2 regions of the Turicibacter faecis genome follow, and region 2 is predicted to be linked to the other one. Evidence: a T-box and tRNA genes for the amino acid it is inferred to sense, from the RefSeq annotation. Region 2 holds a T-box; the other holds one or more tRNA genes.
The links. The T-box of region 2 lies ahead of ileS (isoleucine--tRNA ligase). A T-box ahead of a tRNA ligase gene usually reads a tRNA of that ligase, here a tRNA-Ile.
Positions count from the first base shown of each region.

Region 1: it has a tRNA-Ile gene. The T-box ahead of ileS (isoleucine--tRNA ligase) is inferred to sense a tRNA for this amino acid. The anticodon was not compared.

Region 1 covers NZ_AP028127.1:2,087,914-2,094,416, forward strand. Annotated here, with positions in the region: gene ahpC (alkyl hydroperoxide reductase subunit C) at 1-166, opposite strand, end outside; gene AACH31_RS10135 (transposase family protein) at 766-1,335, shown strand; gene AACH31_RS10140 (ISL3 family transposase) at 1,347-2,102, shown strand; tRNA gene AACH31_RS10145 (tRNA-Leu) at 2,370-2,453, opposite strand; tRNA gene AACH31_RS10150 (tRNA-Lys) at 2,462-2,537, opposite strand; tRNA gene AACH31_RS10155 (tRNA-Val) at 2,543-2,618, opposite strand; tRNA gene AACH31_RS10160 (tRNA-Phe) at 2,623-2,698, opposite strand; tRNA gene AACH31_RS10165 (tRNA-Asp) at 2,717-2,792, opposite strand; tRNA gene AACH31_RS10170 (tRNA-Met) at 2,796-2,871, opposite strand; tRNA gene AACH31_RS10175 (tRNA-Ser) at 2,891-2,983, opposite strand; tRNA gene AACH31_RS10180 (tRNA-Ile) at 3,001-3,077, opposite strand; tRNA gene AACH31_RS10185 (tRNA-Met) at 3,089-3,165, opposite strand; tRNA gene AACH31_RS10190 (tRNA-Ala) at 3,193-3,268, opposite strand; tRNA gene AACH31_RS10195 (tRNA-Pro) at 3,289-3,365, opposite strand; tRNA gene AACH31_RS10200 (tRNA-Arg) at 3,373-3,449, opposite strand; tRNA gene AACH31_RS10205 (tRNA-Leu) at 3,458-3,546, opposite strand; tRNA gene AACH31_RS10210 (tRNA-Lys) at 3,581-3,656, opposite strand; tRNA gene AACH31_RS10215 (tRNA-Gln) at 3,662-3,736, opposite strand; tRNA gene AACH31_RS10220 (tRNA-Tyr) at 3,745-3,829, opposite strand; tRNA gene AACH31_RS10225 (tRNA-Thr) at 3,846-3,921, opposite strand; tRNA gene AACH31_RS10230 (tRNA-Val) at 3,928-4,003, opposite strand; tRNA gene AACH31_RS10235 (tRNA-Glu) at 4,018-4,094, opposite strand; tRNA gene AACH31_RS10240 (tRNA-Asn) at 4,104-4,180, opposite strand; rRNA gene rrf (5S ribosomal RNA) at 4,193-4,301, opposite strand; rRNA gene AACH31_RS10250 (23S ribosomal RNA) at 4,475-6,503, opposite strand, start outside.
Region 2 covers NZ_AP028127.1:1,341,420-1,347,922, forward strand. Annotated here, with positions in the region: gene ileS (isoleucine--tRNA ligase) at 1-1,632, opposite strand, end outside; T-box leader at 1,696-1,911, opposite strand; gene AACH31_RS06380 (hypothetical protein) at 1,966-2,382, opposite strand; gene AACH31_RS06385 (RNA-binding protein) at 2,397-3,167, opposite strand; gene AACH31_RS06390 (YggT family protein) at 3,164-3,418, opposite strand; gene AACH31_RS06395 (cell division protein SepF) at 3,424-3,924, opposite strand; gene AACH31_RS06400 (YggS family pyridoxal phosphate-dependent enzyme) at 3,969-4,628, opposite strand; gene AACH31_RS06405 (YlmC/YmxH family sporulation protein) at 4,824-5,090, opposite strand; gene sigG (RNA polymerase sporulation sigma factor SigG) at 5,281-6,060, opposite strand; gene sigE (RNA polymerase sporulation sigma factor SigE) at 6,166-6,503, opposite strand, start outside.

The DNA.
Region 1 (6,503 bases), 750 kb from region 2:
CTGCTAAATCTCCTAATTCAGTTGGACATACAAATGTAAAGTCTGCTGGATAGAAGAAAAATACTGACCATTTTCCTTTAATTGATTCAGAAGTTACCTCTTTGAATTCCCCATTATGATATGCTTGTACTGCAAATTCTTTAACTTGAGTATTGATTAAAGACATTCTTATTTCCTCCTTTATTATCAGTAATAATTACTAATATCATTATATAGTTAAAATAAAAGAAAGTCAATACAAATAATATTAAATTTTAAGTTAATCAAAGTAATATAATAAATTTTATCATAACAATGTGATGAAAAAAGAAATCCTACATATTATTACTTAAATGTATATATTATATACTACTTTTCATGACTAGCATCATACTCGCCTCAATTAATTAAATAAAAATTAACCCTTATTTTTGAGAGGACTTACAAGAAGAAAAAAGCTTTGCATTCTAATACGCGTGATTTAATCAAAGACATTATTCCGAAACAGAACTGTATCTTCATATAATCCTGACCCCCTAGACGATATAAATCAATTCTGATCTTTTGGGTTATACACTGGTATAGGATTAGAAAAGACTTTTACAATAATCTAACTTTTATTGAGTGTTTTAAAAACTTATCTTTTTTAGGTTCTATAATTTTTGGTGTGGGTGGGATTACTCACACCTTTTTGATTGCCATAAATATTGAGACAAAAAAAAGAGACATAGTCCCCAAAATCCTATACAATGTAATCGGCTAAAACAACACGAAAGGATTGGTTTTATGTCTCATACTAATTGTATCTCAACTTTACTTGATTTAAAAGATAAAAATATTACTTTTTCAGAAAATTGTATCCAGGAAACTCAGATTAAGAATGTTCGTTCTAAACTTATTTTAGGGACTCTTTCTTTTCAACCGACTCATTGCTACCACTGTGGTCATTCTTTTGACTCAAATATCATTAAACACGGCTTCAAAACTTCACGTATTAAGCTAGTCAAAATTTCCGGATTTGATGCTTATCTAGACTTAAAAAAACAACGTTATAAATGCCGTCATTGTGACCGAACATTTACCCTAGAAACATCTCTTGTTAACCCTAATTGTTTTATTTCCACTCCCGTAAAACAAGCCATCTTTTTAGAAGCTAGTCATAAGAAATCCGAAACAGATATTGCACGTGAGCTTAACGTTTCTCATTCAACCGTTAACCGCGTCATTCATTCTTCCTATGAAGAACAGCCGCTTCCCTTTAATTCTCTCCCAAAAGTTCTTTGTTTTGACGAGTTTAAGTCGGTTAAATCGGCCAAGGGTCACCTGCCATGCGAAGCATGTATCCTCCATTGGTAGGGAACGGAGCAATGTCCTTCATTTTTTGTGATGCGTCCAATGGAAAGCTAATTGATATCGTTGAAGACCGTCGCTTAAGTACACTAAGGACTTATTTTATGCGATTTTCTAAAGCAGCTCGTGAAGGTGTAACCCACGTCGTCATTGACATGTACGCCCCTTATATGACACTCATTAAAGAGGTATTCCCTAAGGCTAAGATTGTTTTAGATAAATTTCATATCGTTCAACTAGTCTCTCGTGCTCTTAATAAAACACGCATTCGTTTCATGAATCAAAATAAAGAGTTTTATAATAAATTCAAACATTATTGGCGACTTCTCTTAAAAGCCCAAGAAGATCTTAATGCCACTCATTACTTCTATTCCAACTGCTTCAAAAAGATGATCTCTCAACAAGAAATTATTGACTTTTTATTAGCCCTAGACCCTGAACTAAAGGAGACTTATGATTTCTACCAAACTGTCCAACAGGCTATTAAACTTCGTAACCTTGAAATATTTCATCATGCCATTCAACACCCCTCTGATCTGCTTTCACACGAAATGAAAACAGCTTTAAAAACACTCACTCATTATCAAGACTATGTCAAAAATACAATTGAAACTCCTTATACCAATGGAGTACTCGAAGGAATTAACAACAATATCAAAGTCATTAAGCGAATCGCTTTTGGATACCGTAGTTTCTACCATTTCAAAGCAAGAATTTTGATTATTCATAAATACACTTTTGAACAAAAAAAGAAGAGGAATCAAACCATCTAAAGAATAGCCTAATTCCTCCCGATTATATGTATAGATTTTATTCACCCACACTATTTGACAAAGAACCCTTTTTTATATAAGGCAGCCTCCTTTATTCACAGTATAGATTGTGATTTCTATTTACTAGAGTTAAACCATGATGATATATACTAAAAAAGCATATAAAAAAAACTGGTTTATAACCAGTTTCTTTTATATGCAATGGTATTTATTCTCTAAAATAAAAAAAGATAATACTATAATAAAGATTACCTTATTTTACTATAATGGTGCGGGTGACAGGAGTTGAACCTGCACACCAAAGGTACTAGAGCCTAAATCTAGCGCGTCTGCCAATTCCGCCACACCCGCATTATGAATGGTGTCCTGCAGAGGACTCGAACCTCTGACCCTCTGATTAAAAGTCAGATGCTCTACCAACTGAGCTAGCAGGACTTTTATGGTGGAGGATGACGGGCTCGAACCGCCGACCCTCTGCTTGTAAGGCAGATGCTCTCCCAGCTGAGCTAATCCTCCATCATGGTGGCTTGGGACGGAATCGAACCGCCGACACAAGGATTTTCAGTCCTTTGCTCTACCGACTGAGCTACCAAGCCTTTTATTTATTATTTAAATGGCGGTCCAGACGGGAATCGAACCCGCGATCTCCTGCGTGACAGGCAGGCATGTTAACCGCTACACCACTGGACCTTTTGGTTGCGGGGACAGGACTTGAACCTGCGACCTTCGGGTTATGAGCCCGACGAGCTACCAACTGCTCCACCCCGCGATGTTTATTTATTTTAATATGGCGGAGGAAGAGGGATTCGAACCCCCGCGACGCTTTCACGCCCTGTCGGTTTTCAAGACCGATCCCTTCAGCCGGACTTGGGTATTCCTCCGAATAATGTATGAAAAGTGGTGGACCCTGTAGGACTCGAACCTACGACCGATCGGTTATGAGCCGATAGCTCTAACCAACTGAGCTAAGGGTCCGGTCCTATTTTTGGTAGCGGAGGAGGGACTCGAACCCCCAACCTCACGGGTATGAACCGTACGCTCTAGCCAGTTGAGCTACTCCGCCATGATACTAACATGATACTTATTTAATTGGTGGAGACTAGGGGGATCGAACCCCTGACCTCCTGCGTGCAAGGCAGGCGCTCTCCCAGCTGAGCTAAGTCCCCATTCTCTTTTTCTTTTTTAATGGTCGGGAAGACAGGATTCGAACCTGCGACCCCCTGGTCCCAAACCAGGTGCTCTACCAAGCTGAGCCACTTCCCGTTTTTTATGGCGCGCCCAAGAGGAGTCGAACCCCTAACCTTTTGATCCGTAGTCAAACGCTCTATCCAATTGAGCTATGGGCGCTATTTAGTTGGTGCCTAGGGCCGGAATCGAACCGGCACGGGTGTCACCACCCGCAGGATTTTAAGTCCTGTGCGTCTACCAGTTCCGCCACCCAGGCATATCGTTATTTCAGGCACGCGCCTTTTTCAAAATGGTGTCCTGCAGAGGACTCGAACCTCTGACCCTCTGATTAAAAGTCAGATGCTCTACCAACTGAGCTAGCAGGACATCATTGGCTGGGCTAGCTGGATTCGAACCAGCGCATGACGGAGTCAAAGTCCGTTGCCTTACCGCTTGGCTATAGCCCATTCTTAAGTGGTGGTGGGGGACGGATTCGAACCGCCGAACTCTCAGAGAGCGGATTTACAGTCCGCCGCGTTTAGCCACTTCGCTACCCCACCGTATTCTTTTGTTATATGGTGCCGGAAGCAGGACTTGAACCCGCAACCTACTGATTACAAGTCAGTTGCTCTACCAATTGAGCTATTCCGGCTCTTTATGGTGGAGGATGACGGGCTCGAACCGCCGACCCTCTGCTTGTAAGGCAGATGCTCTCCCAGCTGAGCTAATCCTCCACTTTTATTTTTAATGGTGACCCGTACGGGATTCGAACCCGTGTATGCATGCGTGAAAGGCATGTGTGTTAAACCGCTTCACCAACGGGCCATTTTTTAATGGCGCCCCAACTAGGACTCGAACCTAGGACCCCTTGATTAACAGTCAAGTGCTCTAACCAACTGAGCTATTGAGGCTTTTTATTTATGGCCTAGCGACGTCCTACTCTCGCACTTGCGTACTACCCTCGGCGCTAAGGAGCTTAACTTCTGTGTTCGGTATGGGAACAGGTGTGCCCTCCTTGCCCTTATCACTAGACCTTCTGTCAGATTTCATCAATCTCACAAAACTAGATATCTTCTGCTTACTTCTTCTTGTCCGGCAACTCTCGCATCACAGTGGTAAAGTTCAATAACTGTTCATCACCTTCGTGATTCCTCAGTTCTTTTCACTTTCTGCCTGTGATAATCGCTCGTTTTTGCCTTTCCTATTTAGTTAAGTCCTCGATCGATTAGTATCAGTCCGCTTCATCTGTCACCAAACTTCCACTCCTGACCTATCTACCTCGTCGTCTTCAAGGGATCTTACTTCTTTCGAATGGGAAATCTCATCTTGAGGGGGGCTTCACGCTTAGATGCTTTCAGCGTTTATCCCTTCCACACGTAGCTACCCAGCTATGCTCCTGGCAGAACAACTGGTACACCAGCGGTGTGTCCATCCCGGTCCTCTCGTACTAAGGACAGCTCCTCTCAAATTTCCTACGCCCACGACGGATAGGGACCGAACTGTCTCACGACGTTCTGAACCCAGCTCGCGTACCGCTTTAATGGGCGAACAGCCCAACCCTTGGGACCGACTACAGCCCCAGGATGCGATGAGCCGACATCGAGGTGCCAAACCTCCCCGTCGATGTGAACTCTTGGGGGAGATCAGCCTGTTATCCCCGGGGTAGCTTTTATCCGTTGAGCGACGGCCCTTCCATTCGGTACCGCCGGATCACTAAGCCCGACTTTCGTCCCTGCTCGACTTGTTGGTCTCGCAGTCAAGCTCCCTTCTGCCTTTACACTCTTCGAATGATTTCCAACCATTCTGAGGGAACCTTTGGGCGCCTCCGTTACTCTTTGGGAGGCGACCGCCCCAGTCAAACTGCCCACCTGACACTGTCCCCTGACCAGCTCATGGCCACGGGTTAGAACCCCAGTAACACAAGGGTAGTATCCCAACAGCGACTCCTCCAAGACTGGCGTCCTGGTCTCTTCGTCTCCTACCTATCCTGTACATGTGTCACCAGTGCTCAATATCAAGCTACAGTAAAGCTCCACGGGGTCTTTCCGTCCTGTCGCGGGTAACCTGCATCTTCACAGGTACTATGATTTCACCGAGTCTCTTGTTGAGACAGCGCCCAGATCGTTACGCCTTTCGTGCGGGTCGGAACTTACCCGACAAGGAATTTCGCTACCTTAGGACCGTTATAGTTACGGCCGCCGTTTACTGGGGCTTCAATTCAAAGCTTCGCTTGCGCTAACCTCTCCTCTTAACCTTCCAGCACCGGGCAGGCGTCAGCCCCTATACATCACCTTGCGGTTTAGCAGAGACCTGTGTTTTTGATAAACAGTCGCCTGGGCCTTTTCACTGCGGCTTGCTTTCACAAGCACCCCTTCTCCCGAAGTTACGGGGTCATTTTGCCGAGTTCCTTAACAAGAGTTCTCTCGCTCATCTTAGGATTCTCTCCTCGCCTACCTGTGTCGGTTATCGGTACGGGCACCTAATAAATTATCCCTAGAAGCTTTTCTTGGAAGCGTGACATCAGCTGACTTCACCCTTTCGGGCTTTCGGCATCACAGCTCAATGTTTCGCCATGCGGATTTGCCTACATGACCACCTCACTGCTTACACGTGAATCCATTCACACGCTCAACTTAGCCTTCTCCGTCACTCCTTCAGTTTATTAAGTGGTACAGGAATCTCTACCTGTTGTCCATCGGCTACGCCTTTCGGCCTCACCTTAGGTCCCGACTTACCCAGGGCGGACGAGCCTTCCCCTGGAAACCTTAGGCTTTCGATGGATAGGATTCTCACCTATCTTTCGCTACTCACACCGGCATTCTCACTTCTAACCGCTCCACAGCTCCTTCCGGTACTGCTTCTCCGCTGTTAGAACGCTCTCCTACCACTGACACTTCGTGTCAATCCGCAGCTTCGGCGGTCCGTTTAGCCCCGGTACATTTTCGGCGCAGAGTCACTCGACTAGTGAGCTATTACGCACTCTTTAAAGGATGGCTGCTTCTAAGCCAACCTCCTAGTTGTCTGTGCATCTCCACATCCTTTTCCACTTAACGGACACTTGGGGGCCTTAGCTGGCGGTCTGGGCTCTTTCCCTTTTGACCATGGACCTTATCACCCACAGTCTGACTCCCGATCATATCTATCTGGCATTCGGAGTTTGATTGAGATCAGTACCCCGAGGTGGGGGCAGTCACCCATTCAGTGCTCTACCTCCAGTAGACTCTTATCGAGGCT
Region 2 (6,503 bases):
TGGTAAGCCACGCTCTACTAAAACGCCGTGGTGAGATGATCCTGAGTCAAACCACACATCCATGATATCCATTTCTTTTCTGAATTTTCCATTTGGGCTTCCAGGGTGAGTAAATCCTTCCGGTAATAAAGCTTCAGCCTCTAACTCAAACCAGATATTTGAACCTTTTTCACGGAATAAGTTAGCCACGTGGTTAATCACAGCCTCATCTAAAATAGCCTCACCATTTTCCGCATAAAAAACAGGAATTGGAACTCCCCAAACACGTTGTCGTGAAATACACCAATCTGCACGATCCTTAATCATATTTCCTAATCGCACTTCTCCCCATGATGGTAACCATTTTACTTCCTTAATTTGTTCCATCATTTGAGGCTTTAATGCTTCGATTGAAGCAAACCATTGTTCCGTTGCACGGAAGATAATAGGTTTTTTTGTACGCCAATCATGTGGGTAAGAGTGAGTAATAAACTTTAATCCAAGTAACGCACCATTTTCCTCTAGCTTTTGTCCTACAGCTTTATTCGCATCTTCATAGTATAATCCTTCGAATTCCAATGCTTCTTTTGTCATATAGCCGCGATGATCAACTGGACATAAAACTTCTAAATTATATTTACGTCCTACGTTAAAATCGTCTTCCCCGTGTCCTGGAGCCGTATGAACAAGACCTGTCCCAGCTTCTAGTGTGACATGATCCCCTAAGATTAACAATGATTCACGATCAAAAATTGGGTGTTTTGCGGTCATATATTCAAAGTCTGACCCTTTATGTGTTGCAACAATCTCATAATTATCCCAATTAAATTCTTCAGCTAAAGATTTAACAAGCTCTTTAGCAACAATAAACTTACGTCCTGAAACAGCTACTGTCGCATACTCTAAATCTGCATTGACACAGATCGCTAGATTTCCTGGAATCGTCCAAGGTGTTGTTGTCCAAATGACAAACTCTTCATCACCTGACAGAATATCTTTTCCATCCACCACCTTAAAGGCAACATAAATAGATGGTGATTTCTTATCATGGTATTCAATTTCTGCCTCTGCTAGCGCTGTTTCCGATGACGGTGACCAATAGATAGGCTTTAATCCCTTATAAATCAAACCATCTTTCACCATTTTACCAAACACTTTAATTTGCTCAGCTTCAAACTCCTTTTGTAATGTAATATAAGGATTGTCCCAGTCACCTAATACACCTAGACGTTTAAATTGTGTTTTTTGTCCTTCTACTTGTTCTAAGGCATATTGTTGGCATAATTCACGGAATTCTGCTACTGTTTTTTCTTTACGATTAATTTTTTTATTATTTGTTAACGCCTGCTCAATAGGTAATCCATGTGTATCCCAACCCGGAATATAAGGAGAATAAAAACCATTCATATTTTTATAACGAATAATAAAATCTTTTAATATTTTATTCATCGCATGACCCATGTGAATATTTCCATTTGCATATGGAGGCCCATCGTGTAAAACAAACGGTGTTTTATCTTTATTTTTATCTAATACACGTTGATAAATCTTTTCATCATACCACTTTTGTTCAATTTGTGGTTCTCGTTTAGGAAGATTCCCACGCATTGGGAAATCTGTTTTAGGCATTAATAACGTTTCTTTTAATTCCATCGTACAATTACCCCTTTTTATCTTTTTATATAGTTTCATGAGAATAAAAAAAACTTTTCATCACCTAAGGACGAAAAGTTTCGTGGTACCACCTTAATTCACAGTAAAAAAATAAAAGTTTTACTGCCTCTTACCATTTATCGCATGGATAACGTCATGCTTTTTATTCACATGAAAGCTCCTGGATGATTCTATATTATCCTTTTTGCCGATCTTTCACCGTCATCGACTCGCTGAAAAAAAGTTGATATTATAGCATGGCCCACTCATCGCTCATATTTACTATATTTGTATATCATTTTAAATAAAAACGATATAAAAATCAACATATTTTTAGTTTTTTCTAAAACAATTTCGAATGTCATCCACTTTTGTATTTAAAAAATCAATCAGTTCATCTTTAATTTGCAATTGTTGTTGTTCAAAAATTGCTGTTTCATCAATTATTCTTTCTACATCTTCCATCGCCTGTTCAATCATTACCTTAGAGATTTTTTCTGTTTCTTGAATAATTTTAAGTGCATCTCGCTTCGCGTGGTTCTTTAATGTTTCAATTTGTTCTAATTCATTTTTTAAGTGCGATTGAGAAGCCTGTTGCATGAGTTGAACTTCTTTTTTTAAAGATTTATTTTGATTCTCTAGCGATTCAATTTGTTCAATTAATAAACAAAAGACACGATAAAGTTCTTCATCTGAGAACTTCTCCCACGATTTTTTCATCTGAACTTTTAACATTTCTGCCGGTGTCATGTCTTTCCCCCTAACTACACTACTTTTCCTACGATAACAATTTTTCGTCCACTTTTAGTTTGCGATTTAATTTCCAATAGTTTATAGCGTCCATAACGTTTAATTGAAATCATATCTCCAATGTGACATTCCTTAGAATGATTTTGCTCGACCTTAAAGTTATGTTGAATATTGCCTTGCTTGATTGATTCGGACGTAAACGAACGTGACTCCTTCGTTAACGCACAGACAATAACGTCTAACCTCATTGATGAAACGATTATTTCACGTCTTTCATAGGTTTCAATACGCTCTAATTCATTTATTTTTTTCTTCACCAGACTAATCGAGTGTCTTCCAACCTTGACTAAGGCTTGCTCAATAAAAGGTGCCATCTCCTCACATACGGCTAGGAAGATTCTCTTATCTGCTAATATTAAAATATCACCGATAATCTGTCTTTCAATTCCTAAGGACATGATTGTCCCCAATACTTGAGGGTGTCTCAGATCCACCATTTTATGGGCGTATCTCACTTCATACCCTATGACTGTATAACTAAAATCTTGGTCGTTTAGATAAGTTGGAATCAATATAGCCCGCTTTCTTTCTGCATTTTTAAATCCACCAATCCATTGAACCTCAACATCAGAAAACTCATTTACTAGCATCTGAACAATTTCCTGTTCTCGAGGCGTTAAAAATTTCGTTGTCTTTAGTTGATAGCCTTCATAGACTTGGTGGATTAAATCTTCCATCCTTACTATAAAACCGTGCTCCTCTTTTTTAAAATGAGCTAAATTCATAGTAAAATATTTATTAGACCTTGCATCGCAAACTCCAATACGATAAATGCGACAATCGGTGAAAAATCAAACATTCCCAGCGGTGGAATAATTTTTCTAAAAATTGATAAATACGGTTCGACAACTGCACCTATTGCACGTCCAATCTGTGTCGAGCGAGTTTCTGGAATCCAACTCATAAAAATATAGATCAACATTAAAAATTGATAAATCCCTAAAACTGATCTAAATAGTAATATGATGTATGTCATATCTATTACTCCTCTATTTCTTGATGAGGCTCGTTCATTGTTACTTGACCCTCAGTTTCTACACTCTTTGGTGTACATAAAAATAAATTTGTTCCCACACGTTTGATATCTCCATCAATCGCATAAATTGTTCCACTTAAGAAATCAACCACACGCTTCGCTTGAGATTTTTCTAAACGTTGAAGGTTAATAAAAACTGGATAGTTTTCTTTTAAACAATCCGCAATATCCTGAGCATCAGAATACTCATTTGGTTCGCGAATAATTACTTTATTTAAATTACTATCAAATTTTAATCGATTTAATTCATTATTCATTGGCGTCACAACACTCTTTCCTTTACTCGTTGATGTATGAGTGGCGTTTGAAACAACCGTTAAATCAGGTTTAGGCAGCGGTGCCGGCTTAATAACTTCTGGCTCTTCAAACTCCTCTTCAAAATCATCCATTTCATATTCCTCTTCGTCTATTCCCATCATTGTTTTAAGCTTATCTTTAAAACTCATCTTCTTCTCCTCCTATAATTATTTGTGTTTGTGTCTGAAATATACTAGTCTTGAAATAAAATGGATCCGAGTCTTATATGCGTTGCCCCTTCCTCAATGGCAATCATATAATCTTGACTCATTCCCATCGATAAGCGATCGCAAGTTACTCCCCCTTGGTTTAACGTTGCAATCTTTTCCTGTAATTGCTTCAAACCTTTAAAGCAGCGACGTATCACAGTTGGATCATCGGTATTCGGCGCCATGGTCATTAATCCAACAACTTTTATCATTGGGTACGATTTTAACGCCTCTAAAAATGAAATTACCTCATCCACATCAATTCCATGCTTACTCTCCTCTTTACTAACGTTGACTTGAATAAAGCAAGGTAATGGTTCCCGACGGTATTTTTGTATTTCCTTTGCCAACGATAAACGGTCGAGCGAATGGAGACAAGAAATTTCGTTAATAACCTCTTTTACTTTACGTGATTGTAGGGTTCCAATAAAATGCCACTCTATTGGTAAAGATATCTGTGATTTTTTCTCAAGCAGCGCATCTACACGATTTTCCCCCATCATTGTAATTCCACAAGCAAAAAGGTCCTTAATTTGTTGCACACCCACATACTTTGTTGCTGCAACAATATTTACATTTCGTCCATCAGCAGCAACCAATTCAATATTTCGTCGCACCTTGTCGACATTTTTAGAAATATTCATACTATCCACCTATCAATTCATAATATTACTGCATGATACTATAAATTATACCATAATTCATAGGGAATGGAAAATTTTTTTCTTCTCCTTTGCGGATATTATTTGATTACCCACTTCGACACCCTTCTGTAAACTTAAAAAGGAAAGGACAACACGGCCCTTTCCTTTTTTATTCCGTTGCAGATTTACTTTTCACTAAAATTCGTTCAATTGTTGAGCCACATTAACGATAATAACATCCTCTCCAATTTTTAAAATTTGATTCCACGGAACGACAACTGATGCCTCATCTTTAGAAAAAAAACTAACAAATTTCATTGACGGTTGAACTGTAATTGCGATAATTTGTCCAGAGTTCGTATCAATTCTTAAGCTAGATACAAAACCAATTCGCTCACCTGTCACCACATTAATGACATCCTTCTCTTCAATATCACTTAAAGTCATAATTGAATCTTTCATCATTTCCCCCACCTTTATATCCATGTAATTCATTTTATGTCCTTCTTTTCAGAAATATGTAAGCTATCCCTATTTATCTACTCTGATGAAAGCCTATAAATAATAACCACGTGATTTTCATCAAAAAAAGTGTGCTAAGGGCTATTCCCTTTACACACTTTTTTTGAATGAAGCAACAACAAAAGTTAAATTAACTTTTCATCATTTCTTCCATGGTATGTAACGCATTCTTTTCTAATCTTGACACCTGGGCCTGAGAAATTCCAATTTCGGCGGCAATTTCCATTTGTGTTTTTCCCATAAAGTATCGATCATGAATAATCCGTTTCTCACGACGACCTAATCGCTTAAACCCTTCTTCTAACATTAACTTAGCACTCCATTTTTCATCCGTAATACTATCATCTTTAATTTGATCAATTAAATGGATGGTATCTCCTCCGTCATTATAAATAGGGGAGAAAATAGAAACCGGATCTGAAATAGCCTCTACTGATAACACAACGTCAATGGGTTCCACACCGATTGCCTTAGCGATTTCCTCATTCGTTGGGTCACGTTGCAATTCAATCGACAATTGATCTTTCATCTGTAACACTTTATATGCAGTATCACGTAATGAACGAGAGACGCGTAAAGAATTATTATCACGTAAATAACGTCGAATCTCACCAATAATCATAGGCACAGCATAAGTAGAAAATTTAACTTCATGAGATAAATCAAAGTGATCAATAGCTTTCATTAAACCTAGACAACCAACTTGAAATAAATCGTCTAAATTTTCTCCCCTATGATTAAATTTTTTTATAATACTTAATACGAGTCGTAAATTCCCCTTAATGAGGGCTTCACGAGCATCCATATCACCACTTTGAAACTTTTTAAATAATTCAATCATTTCTGCATTTGTTAGTACTTCTAACTTTGATGTATCGACTCCGACAATATCAACTTTATGTTTGGACATGATGGTCCCTCCTGTTGCACTACATTGTTCCTACACAGAAGTATGAGCAACATCATGTCAAATCATTCATAAATTATCATTTTATTGTCATTTTCTTTCGACACATTATTTTATTTTTAAAACCTCTTTACGGATCTTATCAATAATTTTCTTTTCTAATCGCGAAATGTACGACTGTGAAATATCTAACTTTTGTGCAACTTCTTTTTGTGTTAAAGGCTCTTCTCCACATAATCCAAATCGCATATACATGATCTCACGCTCGCGTCTTTTTAGGCGATTAATAGCATCAAATACGAGTTGTCTTTCAACATCTTCTTCAATATCTTTATAGACCTCATTTTCCTCAGTTCCTAAAATATCAGATAAGAGTAATTCATTTCCATCCCAATCTACATTTAATGGTTCGTCTAAAGAAACTTCATGTCGAATTCTGTTCGTCT